4 regions of the Pseudomonas sp. 43A genome follow, and region 2 is predicted to be linked to each of the others. Evidence: riboswitches for the same ligand, from Rfam matches in the RefSeq annotation. Region 2 holds a riboswitch; each other region holds the start of a gene.

Region 1 (3,203 bases), 720 kb from region 2:
GCAATGCCGCACAGGCTGCGGTCGCAGTCACGCCGGGAATGATCTCGAATGGAATATTCAGCTCACGCAGATAACGGATCTGCTCACCGATCGCGCCATACAGACTCGGATCGCCGGAGTGCACCCGCGCCACATCCTGACCCTTGGCATGCGCGGTCTTGATAAGTTCGATGATCTGCTCCAGATGCAATTCAGCGCTGTTGACCACCGTCTCGGCCTGATGGCCGTCGAGCACCGCCGCTGGCACCAGCGAACCTGCGTAGATAATCACCGGGCAGCTGCGGATCAGCCGCTGGCCTTTGATAGTGATCAATTCCGGGTCGCCGGGGCCGGCGCCGATGAAGTAGACAGTCATCGTTGAATCCTGAGTAAAAGAGGGCACGACCGCGTTGCAGATGAGCAACGCTCATGATCAATGGCGGGGATTATCGGGACTTTACGCCGCGCCGGCCAATGCCAGTGTTGCCTGAGCGTATTTTTGCCGGGAAATCAGCAGTTTTGCCGGAGCCTGAATCAACTGTTCGGCGAGGGCCAGCGCAGCACTCTCGGCAACGCCGTAGCAGCCGGTTCGTTCGTAGGCGATTTGCGAATGGTGACTGAGTCGTTGCTGGTAACTGGCGAGTTCTTCACTGCTGAAATACAGCAGTGGCAAGGCTAACTGGGCAGCCAGCTCCTGTAGGCCGGGTTCATCCCGTTTCAAGTCGATGCTGGCCAGCGCCTTGACCGCTTCCAGTTCAATGCGATGTGCCTGTAATGCCTGATCAAGCAAGGCGCGCAGCGTGCTGGCCGGGCAGCCGCGCTGGCAGCCCAGGCCGACCACGAAGGTCGGCGCTGCGCTGTCATTGGTCATGCGTGGTATTGGCCAGCGTTTTTGCGGCGGAACAACCAGGCGCTGATCAGGCCCAGGGCCAGCCAGAACGCGACGTTGGTCAGCTGCGAAGCGATTTTGAACTGCGCTTCCAATGCCTCGGGTGCGAGCATCGAATGCACTTCCGGCTGCGGTGCGCCGATCACGTGCGGTACGGCAAGAATCGCCACGCCGAGGATCTTCATCAGCCAGTGACGGCTGAACACGATGAGAGCCAGGCCGGCAGCGGTCGAAGCGGCCGTGCCGATCCACCACGTCTGCCGCGAAGCCAGATCGGCCGCAGCGGTGCCGGGCAATTCAGGTGGCAGGCCCATCGTCGGTGCCAGTACGAATGTGGCGTAACCGGCCAGTCCCCAGAGCAGGCCTTGCGAGGTTTTGGTCGGGGCGCGCAGGGTGTACAGGCCCGCGAGCATCAGGGCGAAACCGACGGCTACCACCAGATTGCCGCCCGTGGTCGAGACCACGCGCTGCCAACCGTCTTCCGGTTCCCAGGCTTCAGCATCGTGGGTGTGCGCAGCGGTGCCGGCGGCGTGTTCGTGAACTTCAGCCACCGGTTCGGCTTTCTCGAAGGTTTCCGCCTGCAGAATCAGCGGCGAGACCCAGAAGCTTTGCAGCAGAGTGAGGAGCAGGGCGGCCAGCAGACCGGTGAAACCTGCGGTTTGCGCAATACGCTTGATCATGTCGGCAGGTCTCAGTGGCACGGGAACGCGGCGCTGTGGCGGGTATCGTGGGCGGCGTTGTGCACCGCTTCGATGTGCGAGAAACCGGCGAAGTAGACCAGGCTGGCGCCGAGGATCGACGCGAAGATCGCGGCGGTCAGGCGTTGGCTAAGGGTGGTGGTGCTGGAAATTTTGTCCGTGTTGCTGCCGGTGCTGCTGATGATCGACATGGCGCTTCCCTCTGGAATGTCAGTGGGTGAATCGAGCGCATGAAAACCCCTGCGGGTCGGGCTCGCAGAGGTTCGAACAGCGCCCGCCCACCGCGGGTTTGTTATGTTCAGCGACGCACAAGGTGCGGGCTGTGTGTTGCGGGCCGGTCTCCGGGCTCACGAGGGGTTGGCGTCAGGCCGACCTGCAAGCGTCACCTTCCCATGCCTTGTTGGCACAGTGGTTTTGACGCTTCGCTCGCTTACCGTTGCGGGGGCAGCACCGGACTGACATGGGCTTGAGTAAAGCACATGATTCACCGGTTTCCCGTTTCACCCTGTGAAGGGCACCCGTAACAAGTTGTGTAGGAGAGCATGAGGCGGGGATTTTAGTCAATTTTGTGGGTGGATCCGTTGCTGCGGTAACGGCTTGTTAGGGTTCCGCCCTGACGTTCGGCCCGCTCGCTAAAGCTCGGAGTTCCTTCGCTGCGGGATCGATCCGGGCGCAGCGCCTACGGTTTGCTTCGCTGCACCTCCTCTCGCTGTGTTTGGTTGCGCTCCCACGCCCGGATCAATCCCGGAACGAAGCCTTCCGACGTCGCCCGTGGATCAAGATCAAGAGCAGGCGAGCTGACACTCGGCCTATTGAGTGGTGAAGAGCGTGGGTGTTCGGCTTTTGATTTGCGTTATTGCTGCCCCTCACCCCAGCCCTCTCCCGAGGGAGAGGGAGCCGATTTGTGAGCTTTTCAGAATCTGAGTTCAACGCGATATCGCACGTCGGCGTCCCTCGCCCAAACAACTCGATCAGTCCCCTCTCCCTCCGGGAGAGGGCTAGGGTGAGGGGCTTTTGATCCGGCTTTTGATCTGGCTTTTTTGCCCCTTCGGCAGGCCGAGCGGAGGTGTTCATCCGGGGGTTAGGCGCGCAGCGCCGTGCGGCGCAGCCGCATTCATCGAGAGGAGGTGCAGCGAAGCAAACCGTAGGCGATGCCCCCGGATGGACACCGTAGCGAGGGAACACTGAGCCTCAGCGAAGTGCCGTACGCCGGGGCAAAGCCTTTTGGGTTACCTTTTCGGCGTTTGGAAAAGGTGACTCGCTGTAAGAGCGAAACCGCCAGAAGCAGCACCCGCAGCAACGGATATGCCCCCAATCCAAAACCCCCAAAGCATTGACCCAAAACCACACCATGCGTAGCCTTGCGCTTTCGAGGTTCTTCGGCCCACGCCGAAGCTAAGAAGGGAACGCGGTCAATGCCGCGGCTGCCCCCGCAACTGTGAACGGTGATGTTCGCTGCCACGCCACTGCCAGCTCAATCTATGAGCCAGCGGGAAGGCGCAGCAAACGCCAGGCCCCACGCCTGAACACCGTCAGCCAGGAGACCTGCCTCGACACAGATTCTCACTACAACCGGGCGGGGTGATCCGGTGGCGAACGCTTCCGGCGCGCACGCGCGTTGCCGGTTCTCGTCCCGT
Region 2 (3,203 bases):
GCGCGCACTTTGGTATCGACCGGGTTGACCGACACCGCACGAACTTCCACGAGCAAATCCCGTGGGCCGGGAGTCGGCACCGGCAGGTCGATGTCCTGCAACGATTGCGGATCTTCAATGGGTAAAGCGTGTTGGGTGAAGGTGATGGCTTTCATGGAAACTCGCTGTCTGAAGAGCTGATGTGCTCACTTGCTGCCATCTTCGACTTCCCAGGCACAAAGAAAAACCAGCAGAATGGGCCAACACTTTCACTGCAGGAGTGAAAATGATCCGCATTGATGATCTTGGTTTGTTCACCCGCAGCGCCGCGCTGGGCAGCTTCACCGCTGCCGCCCTTGAGGCCGATTTATTGCCCGGTCAGGTTGCCGCGGCGATCAAGCGTCTGGAGCGTGAACTCGACGTGCGCCTGTTTGCGCGCACCACCCGCAGCCTGCGATTAACCGCCGAGGGCGAGCAATACTTGCCCACCGCCCACTCGGTGCTGGAGGCGCTAAAGCAAGGCAAGGAAAACCTGCGCGGTGAAAACGCCACGTTGCGCGGCGTGCTGCAAGTGACGGCGCCGTCAGATCTGGGGCGCAACATTTTGCTGCCGTGGCTTACGCTGTTTCGCCGCCAGCACCCGGAACTGACCTTGCGATTTTCTCTGTCGGACCAGATCGCAGACTTGTTTCGCGACCCGGTAGACGTGGCGATTCGATACGGCTCGAATGAAGATGCCAACTACGTGGCGCTGCCGCTGGCACCGTGGAACCGGCGGGTGCTGGTCGCGGCACCGGAATACGTGGAGCGCCACGGATACCCGCAAACACCGGACGATCTGCACAACCACCCTTGCCTGCTCTACCAGCAAGGTGGCCGGGTCTACGACAAGTGGAGCCTTGGCAGTGAAACGATCCAGGTCTCGGGACCGATGTTCAGCGACGACGCCGACGTCGTGCGCCGCTGGGCGTTGAGCGGCGAAGGCATCGCCAACAAATCCTGGCTGGACGTCAGTGCAGACGTGATCGCAGGGCGACTGATCGTGCTGCTGAAGGATTTCCCCGGCAATGCCTCACCGTTGAGTCTGGTGTGTCCGCATCGCAAGCAGATCACCCCGGCGGTGTCTCAGCTTTATACGTGGTTGAGTGGCCAGTTTGCCGCTCTGGAACGCATCCAATAGCCCCCCCGGTGTTGCCACATTGACGAACCGCCCGTCGGATGTTCAGATGCCGCCCTGTTTCAGGTGCCCCCTGCCGCCGTGCATGGGGTGAAACGGGAAACCGGTACGTTCTTTTCGAACAAGTCCGGTGCTGCCCCCGCAACGGTATGCGCGTGATGCTTTCGATACACCACTGTGGCCACTCGGCCATGGGAAGGTGAAAGCCTCGATACGCGCGAGCCCGGAGACCGGCCTGAAATTTCGTTTGGCAAAATCCTGCGGTGGGCGGGCATGGGCCGGTATTGGCTGTGCGCGATGCCTTCTCCTGCATGCTCTTCTGCGAAGATCCTTTTCGAGAAGACAATGATTCGACCTTTCAACACTTCTGCTCCATCTCTATTGCTTGGCTGCCTGTTCAGCCCGTTGCTGCTGGCCGACGACGCGCCGCTGGAACTCAATCAGCAAATCGTTTCTGCACCGTCCGTGGAATCCACCACCGTCGCCGACATGGCGAAGTTCGGCAGCAAAGTCGAAATCGTCAGCCGCGAGCAGATCGAGCGCGCCGGCCCCAGCGCCGATGTCAGCCGCGTCATGCAGATGTTCATTCCCGGCCTTTACGTCGCGCCGAAAAACGGTCCGTTCGATTACGGCACCTATTCGCTGCTCGGCGGGCGCAATGACGACACGCTGATCCTGCTCGACGGCGTACGCCTGAACAATCGCCTGTACGGCGGCCTCTATCTGGACACCCTGCCGGCCAACGCCATCGAACGCATCGAAGTGCTCAAAGGTGGCCAGAGCCTGTTGTTCGGCACCCAAGCCGTTTCCGGTGTGATCAACATCGTCACCCGCAGCCCGCAGTCGCGCAAAGCCTCCGGTGAAGTGAATCTGGGCGTCGACAGTTTCGGCGGCACCAGCGAAGACGCGCGGGTCGAGAATATCTTCACCAACGGTTTCGGCGATCTCGGCCTGCTGGCGTACGTCAGCCACAATGTCTCCGACGGTTACCAGCCGTATCGCAACCGCGACATGAAAAACGTCAGCGAGAAGAACCGTGCCTACGAAGTCACCACCTTCGGCGGCAAGGCCATTCAGTCGTTCGGCGATGATTCGCGGCTGGAACTGTTCTACCAATATGCCGACGCCAACCTCGATTTCGCCCGCCCGGTCGACAATCACACGACCACCAACGATCGCGTGCAGCAGATCGCCACGGCGACCTTCGAGCAGAACATCAACGAGCGCCTGAGCTATTTCGTCAAAGGTCATATCAACGACTGGGACACCCGCTACACGCGCGTCAACAACGTCGCCGGCGGCGGCACCAGAGTCATCAACCACAACGACTATTGGGGCTTTACCGACTGGGGCGTGCAGGCCGAAGGCAAAGCGAAACTACCCGGCGGACATGTGTTGGTGTTCGGCAGCGACAACCAATGGTTCAAGGGTCAGGACGATGTGTTGATCATCGACAACGACAAGGCCGAAGCCCACGCCGTCTACACGCAATTGCGCCCGCAGATCGACGCGCTGCCGAACTGGCACCCGAGCATTGGCGTTCGCCACGAAGCCATGAGCGGCGGCGACGGTGCCACGGTCGGCATGCTCACTTCGCTGTATGACCTCACCGACAACTGGTCCGTGCGTGGCCAATACGGCAGCGCCTACAAACTGCCGAACGCCGAGCAGCTGTTCGTCAACGAACCGGGCGATGAGATCGGCAACCGTAATCTCAAACCGGAAAAAAGCCGCAACGCGGAACTGGGTGTCGACTACAAAGGCTTTCTGCTGGATCGCGAATTCAGCGCCAGCGTGACCCTGTTCAAACGCAAGATCGACGACCTGATCACCCTCGACGGCATTCAGTGGGTCAACGGTGAAGGCCTGGTGCGCATGCGCGGTTTCGAGGCTGACGCGAAACTGGCGCTCAACGATCAGTGGAGCCTGCAAGCGGACATGACCCGCAACCTCACCGAATCGCGCACGGGGGCGACCATCAATGACATCCCGAGCTTCTTCGCCCGTTCACGCATGGGTTATGAATCGGAAAATCGCCTGTGGGGTG
Region 3 (3,203 bases), 1.7 Mb from region 2:
GATTTGATCTCGGTCGCGCCGGGTTCGTAGTTGAAGCGCAGCAGGCGATCGGTATCGGCGACGTACAGATCATTGCCGACCAGGGTCATGCCGAACGGCGAGTTGAGGTTCTGCAGAAACACCGTGCGTGTTTCCGCGACGCCATCATGATCGGCGTCACGCAGCAGGGTGATGCGGTTCGGACTCGGTACGCCAGCGCCAGCCTTGCCCATGACCTTTTTCATCACCCAGCCACGAATGCCGCTGCTGTCATCAGGCTTCGGCGGGGCGTTGGTTTCCGCCACCAGCACATCGCCATTGGGTAGCACATAGAGCCAGCGCGGATGATCGAGGCCTTCAGCGAAGGCTGCCACCTGAGTACCGGCCGCTGCGGTCGGTTTGCCGCCCGCGGGCCAGCCGATCGCCGGGGCGATGTTCACCGTCGGAATCAGGGTCTTGTTTGGTTCAGGTAATTTCGGTGACGGGCCGGTGCCGTCGGAGACTTGCAGGCTGGAGGTTTCACCGCAGGCGGCGAGACCTCCGGCGAAGGCGATGACAAAAACGAGCTGGGGCTTGCGCATTGCTGATCTTCCCTATGAATGCATTCCTAATCATAGAGGAGGGCGCAAGCCCGATGGTTCAACTGCTCAGCCGCGGGCTTCCTTGAACAGCACGGCAATGCCCGGGTGATAGTTGCCGGCTTCGCTGCGCAATTTGCGGTAGGCGTAGGGGAAATACCAGGCGACCGCGCAGGTGTGTTCCTTTTGCAGGTCGTCGACCATGTCTTGCAGCTCTTCGGGGCTGGCGCTGTGCTGGGCTTTTTGCGGCGCGACAAACAGGCAGCCGAGCTTGAGGTCGCTGGCATAACTGATGCGCTTGGCGTCGTTGGTGATGTCCAGCAGAGCTTGAGTCAGATTCAGGTTGGTGACCTTTGGCCAGCGCTGAGTGGCCTGGATAAAGGCGCGGTCTTCGGCACCGGCGAGAAACAGATCGGCGCGGGCATTGCGCTCGCCTTCTTCATTCTGTTTGCGCGTGGCAGTGTCATTCAAAGTGACCAGCTCAGCCATCCAGGCTGCGGCCGAGAGCAATCCGAGATTGGCTTTCTCGTCATGCCAGTAAGGCGTGTCGCTGTCGCCGCGCACGGCGTTGTAACGGTCGATACAGTCAAACCAGCGTTCAAGCACCGGGCGCAGGAATTCCAGGCGCGGGTTGCTGATGATCATGCCTTGCATCGTCATCATCCTTTATTGTTGTAGTGGGCTTTTCGGGAAAAGCATGGCTCTTTGATATCATTTGTATCAGTGTGGCACAAGATTGGCGTCAGATAATTGATCGACGGCAGTTATTCGCCCGCTGACCGCCTCTTTAATTGACGCTCCACCCCCAACCCTCTAACCTTCGCGGCTTGTTTCAGGTGCTCTGTGACCAGTGTCGACAGAGTGAAACAGGGAAGCCGGTGAGGGTTGTCTTCAAGCGAAGAGCCACCACGATCCCGGCGCTGCCCCCGCAACGGTAAATGAGTGAAAACTGCGCCTTGAGCCACTGCCTCGAAAGAAGCGGGAAGGCGCGCAGTCAGGCGAAACGCCGCTCATGAGCCCGGAGACCGGCCTGATCCATCCAGCGGCATCACGGTGGGCGATGCCAGGCTTTTTGCCGTCTATTCTTGTGCCTGCCCGCCGTTATCCAGCCCCAACGGAGAGCTCCCCCATGACTGATTCCCCCGAGCGCGACGAACGCCACCTGGCGCGTATGCAGCGCAAAAAAGCCGTGATCGATGAACGCATCGCCAACTCGCCCGATGAGTGCGGCCTGGTGCTGGTGCTGACCGGCAACGGCAAAGGTAAAAGCAGCTCGGCCTTCGGCATGCTCGCCCGCGCCATGGGCCACGGCATGCAGTGCGGTGTGGTGCAGTTCATCAAGGGCCGTAACAGCACCGGTGAGGAGTTGTTCTTCCGCCGCTTCCCAGAGCAGGTGCGTTTCCACGTGATGGGCGAAGGTTTCACCTGGGAAACCCAGGATCGTCAGCGCGACATCGCCGCCGCCGAAGCCGCGTGGGCCGTTTCCCGCGAACTGCTGCGCGATCCGTCGATCGGTCTGGTGGTGCTCGACGAACTCAACATCGCCCTCAAGCACGGTTATCTCGATCTCGATCAGGTGCTCAGCGATCTGCAGGCGCGTCCGCCGATGCAGCACGTAATCGTCACCGGTCGCGCGGCCAAGCCGGAAATGATCGAAATGGGCGACACCGTGACTGAAATGGGCATGCTCAAACACGCCTTCCAGGCCGGCATCAAAGCGCAGAAAGGCGTCGAACTTTGAATCAACCACGTCACTGCCCGGCGGTCCTCATCGCCGCGCCGGCCTCCGGTCAGGGCAAGACCACCGTCACCGCCGCGCTCGCCCGTTTGCATCGCAATCAGGGGCGCAAGGTGCGCGTGTTCAAATGCGGTCCGGACTTTCTCGACCCGATGATTCTCGAGCGCGCCAGCGGTGCGCCGGTGTATCAACTGGACATGTGGATGGTCGGCGAGCAGGAAAGTCGTCGCCTGTTGTGGGAAGCCGCCAATGAGGCGGATCTGATTCTGATCGAAGGCGTGATGGGCCTGTTCGACGGCACGCCTTCCAGCGCCGATCTGGCGCGGCACTTCGGTGTGCCGGTGCTCGGTGTGATCGACGGCACGGCGATGGCGCAGACCTTTGGTGCGCTGGCGCTGGGCCTGGCGAAGTATCAACCGGATTTGCCATTTGCCGGCGTGTTGGCCAATCGTGTCGGCACCTTGCGCCATGCGCAATTGCTCGAAGGCAGTCTCACGGAAGGTCTGCGTTGGTACGGCGCGTTGTCCCGCGAGACTGGCATCGAACTGCCGAGCCGCCATCTCGGTCTGGTGCAGGCCAGCGAACTGAATGACCTGGATGTGCGTCTCGACGCCGCTGCCGACGCACTGGCCAGCAGTTGCGAGGTAGCGCTGCCACCGGCCGTGGAGTTCGCCGCGCCTGACGTCATCGCTGTCGAGCCGCTGCTGAAGGGTGTGCGCATTGCCGTTGCGCGTGATGAGGCGTTTGCCTTCACCTATGGAGCGAGTCTCGATCTGTTGCGCGCGATGGGCGCCGAGCTGAGTTTCTTCTCGCCGATTCGCGATACGCAATTACCTGAAGCGGACAGCTTGTATCTGCCCGGTGGTTATCCGGAACTGCATCACGTTGCGTTGTCGCAAAACACCGCG
Region 4 (3,203 bases), 910 kb from region 2:
GTGCTTTGCAAGGATTCCCATGAAAGACGACGCCTCGCTGTTTGCCGCCATCGACCTGGGTTCGAATGCCTTTCGCCTGATGATCGGCCAGTCAGTGCGCAGTCGAAAGGGCTTGCAGATTCAGGAAGTGAAAACCCTGCGCGAACCGGTGCGCCTCGCCGAGGGCTTTGACGGTGGTGCACTGGATGCACTGGCACTGGATCGCGGCTGGCAGGCATTGGCGCGGTTCGGCAAGAAGCTGCGCGGTTTCGAGGCCGGCCGGGTGCGCGCGGTGGCCACCAGCGCGGTGCGTGAAGCGGACAACGCGCAGCTGTTTCTCGCCAGTGCCGAACGGCATCTGGGCTTTCCCATCGATGTCATTTGCGGCCATGAAGAGGCGCGGCTGGTCTACGCCGGCGTGACCCACGCGTTGCCGAGCGCTGAAGACCTGCGCCTGGTGGTCGACATCGGCGGCGGTTCCACCGAGCTGATCCTCGGTCAGGGCGCGCAACCGTTGCTCACCGAAAGCATCGCCATCGGCAGCGGCACCTTGAGCACACGCTTTTTTCGCGGCGGCGACCTGTCCGCCGCTGCGTTACAGGAAGCCGAACGTTTCGCCATCCTGCAGTTTGAAAAAGTTGCCCGGCGCTACCGTGCTCAGGGCTGGCAGCAAACCATCGGCTCTTCCGGCACCGCGCGCATGCTCGCCAAAGTGCTCAAGGCCAATCGTCTCAACGACTTTGGCCAGGACGGCATCACCTACGGCGGGCTCCTACGCCTGTCGTTGCTTCTGCTGAAGGTGAACAACGTCCAGCAACTGAAACTGGCCGGGCTGCAACCTCATCGCCAGAGCATTCTGCCCGGTGGTCTGGTGTTGATGCTGGCCGCCTTCAAAGTGTTCGGTATCGCGCAGATGGTGCCGTCGGAACCGGGCCTGCGTTTAGGCGTGCTGCACGGTTTGATGAGCCAGCACTAATCCTCCCCACGGCAGATTCGTCTCCCCTTCAGCGGCTCGATCGACTACCATGCCGCCGTCGGTTCCCGAAGGGGACTAATAGGGAATCCGAGGTGCTTGCTCAGCACTGACCGGAACTGCCCCCGCAACTGTAGGTGCCGAGCCTGCTCCACGACTGCCACTGGGTAAATCCCGGGAAGGCCGGAGCCAGGCGATGACGCATCAGTCAGGAGACCTGCCGGCACAGTGACTACTAACCGGCGGGGTGTCCGGGAAGGACATCGTGCCGTGCGCGTCAACGCTTGATGCCCGGCCTTGCGCTGTTTTCCTGACCGCGTTCGATGGTGTGTTTCCAATCCGTACTCTCCCGCTCCGCGTACGGATTCCCCGGAGACTGCCTCATGCTGCTGCCCCGCGTTGCCACCTTCATCACCGGCCTGAGCCTTTGCACCCTGGCCCACGCGGCACCGACCGCTTACCCGCTGACGGTAGAAAACTGCGGCAGCACCCTCACCTTCCAGCACGCCCCGACGCGCACCGTGACCATCGGCCAGGCCGGCACGGAAATGCTTTACGCCATGGGCCTGAGCGACACAGTCGTCGGCACTTCGCTTTGGTTCAACAACGTGCTGGATAAATACAAGGCGCAGAACGACAAGATCGAGCGCCTGGCCGACAACGAACCGAGTTTCGAATCGGTGATCGGCAAGCGCCCGGAGTTGGTCGCCGTGGAGCTGGAATGGATGGTCGGCCCGCAAGGTGCGGTGGGCACTCGCGAGCAGTTTCATGAGCTGAAGATTCCAACCTACCTGCTGCCCTCCGATTGCGAAGCCAAGGACAACCTCGTCGGCGCCGACGGTACGCGGCTCGCACCGTTTCGCATCGAGACGATTTACAAGAGCGTAAGCCAACTGGCGCAGATCTTCGATGTGCAGGAGCGTGGCCAGCAGCTCAACGACGAGCTCAAGGCCAGCCTCGCCCATTCGATTGCCACCGCCCAAGGCAAACAGCTCAAGGATGCCAGCGCGCTGGTCTGGTTCTCCAGCGCACAAATGGACATCGAGCCATTCGTGGCCGGGCACAAAGGCATTCCCGATTTCATGCTCAGCACCCTCGGCGTGCGCAACGTGGTGGAGTCCGATGAAGAGTGGCCAACGGTCGGCTGGGAAACCATCGCCAAGGCTAATCCGACCTTCCTCGTCATCGCGCGCATGGATCGTCGACGCTTCCCCGCTGACGACTATGAAAAGAAACTCGCCTTCCTGCGCAGCGACCCGGTGACACGCAACATGGACGCGGTGAAACACAACCGCATCATCATTCTCGACGCCATGGCCATGCAGGCGAGCCTGCGCATGTTCGATGGCATCGAGCAACTGGCCACGGCCATCAACGGCTATGACCTGTCGCAATGAGTGCCAGCCTGATCCGCACGCTGTTGGCCTTGGCCACACTGTTGATTGCAGTGGTCGCCGGCGTGGCCATCGGGGAAACCTCGATTGAACCGGGCGTGGTCGTGCAAGTGCTGGCCAACAAGCTGTGGGGCGCCGGTTACGCACTCGACCCGATTGACGAAGGCATCGTCTGGAACTACCGCCTGACCCGCGCACTGGTCGCGGCGGCGTGTGGTGCCGGCCTGGCGACGTGCGGGGTGATTTTGCAGTCGCTGTTGCGCAACCCGTTGGCCGATCCGTATCTGCTGGGGATTTCTGCCGGGGCTTCGACCGGCGCGGTAATGGTCGCGCTGCTCGGGGTTGGCGCCGGAATGATCTCGCTGTCAGTCGGTGCCTTCGCCGGCGCGGTCACGGCGTTCGTGCTGGTGATTCTGCTGGCGCGAGTCAGCGGCTCGGCGAGCGGCACCGGGCAAATCATTCTCGCGGGGATCGCCGGCTCGCAGCTGTTCAACGCGCTCACGGCGTTTTTGATTACCCGCTCGGCCAGCTCCGAGCAGGCACGCGGGATCATGTTCTGGCTGCTGGGCAATCTCGGTGGCGTGCGTTGGCCGTCGGTGTGGTTGGCGGTGCCGGTGGCCGTGTTTGGGTTGGTCGTGTGTCTGTGGCATCGGCGGGCGCTGGATGCGTTCACCTTTGGCATGGACTCGGCGGCGTCTCTCGGTATTCCGGTGCGACGCGTGCAGATTCTGCTGATTGGCTGCGCGGCGCTGGTGACGGCAGTGATGGTGTCGATTGTCGGCTCGATCGGTTTTGTCGGACTGGTGATTCCCCACGCCGCGCGGCTGTTGCTTGGCACCGGTCACGCGCGGTTGCTG

What was found. A riboswitch is a leader RNA that binds a small molecule or an ion and turns the genes downstream of it on or off. The one in region 2 is predicted to bind cobalamin.
Region 1: it holds a riboswitch for cobalamin, as region 2 does, so the genes downstream of both, HUW52_RS18345 (CbtB domain-containing protein) here and HUW52_RS15190 (TonB-dependent siderophore receptor) in region 2, are expected to answer to the same signal.
Region 3: it holds a riboswitch for cobalamin, as region 2 does, so the genes downstream of both, cobO (cob(I)yrinic acid a,c-diamide adenosyltransferase) here and HUW52_RS15190 (TonB-dependent siderophore receptor) in region 2, are expected to answer to the same signal.
Region 4: it holds a riboswitch for cobalamin, as region 2 does, so the genes downstream of both, HUW52_RS19110 (ABC transporter substrate-binding protein) here and HUW52_RS15190 (TonB-dependent siderophore receptor) in region 2, are expected to answer to the same signal.

What each region holds. Positions count from the first base shown of each region.
Region 1 is NZ_CP054880.1:4,204,682-4,207,884, reverse strand. Features, by position in the region: gene cobM (precorrin-4 C(11)-methyltransferase) at 1-355, opposite strand, end outside; gene HUW52_RS18355 (cobalamin biosynthesis protein) at 437-850, opposite strand; gene HUW52_RS18350 (CbtA family protein) at 847-1,548, opposite strand; gene HUW52_RS18345 (CbtB domain-containing protein) at 1,560-1,757, opposite strand; cobalamin riboswitch at 1,881-2,103, opposite strand; cobalamin riboswitch at 2,922-3,134, shown strand.
Region 2 is NZ_CP054880.1:3,480,032-3,483,234, reverse strand. Features, by position in the region: gene HUW52_RS15200 (zinc-binding alcohol dehydrogenase family protein) at 1-155, opposite strand, end outside; gene HUW52_RS15195 (LysR family transcriptional regulator) at 266-1,159, shown strand; cobalamin riboswitch at 1,204-1,410, shown strand; gene HUW52_RS15190 (TonB-dependent siderophore receptor) at 1,502-3,203, shown strand, end outside.
Region 3 is NZ_CP054880.1:5,200,189-5,203,391, reverse strand. Features, by position in the region: gene HUW52_RS22700 (sorbosone dehydrogenase family protein) at 1-560, opposite strand, end outside; gene HUW52_RS22695 (hypothetical protein) at 627-1,211, opposite strand; cobalamin riboswitch at 1,375-1,606, shown strand; gene cobO (cob(I)yrinic acid a,c-diamide adenosyltransferase) at 1,687-2,298, shown strand; gene HUW52_RS22685 (cobyrinate a,c-diamide synthase) at 2,295-3,203, shown strand, end outside.
Region 4 is NZ_CP054880.1:4,386,330-4,389,532, forward strand. Features, by position in the region: gene HUW52_RS19105 (Ppx/GppA family phosphatase) at 20-955, shown strand; cobalamin riboswitch at 998-1,192, shown strand; gene HUW52_RS19110 (ABC transporter substrate-binding protein) at 1,336-2,349, shown strand; gene HUW52_RS19115 (iron ABC transporter permease) at 2,358-3,203, shown strand, end outside.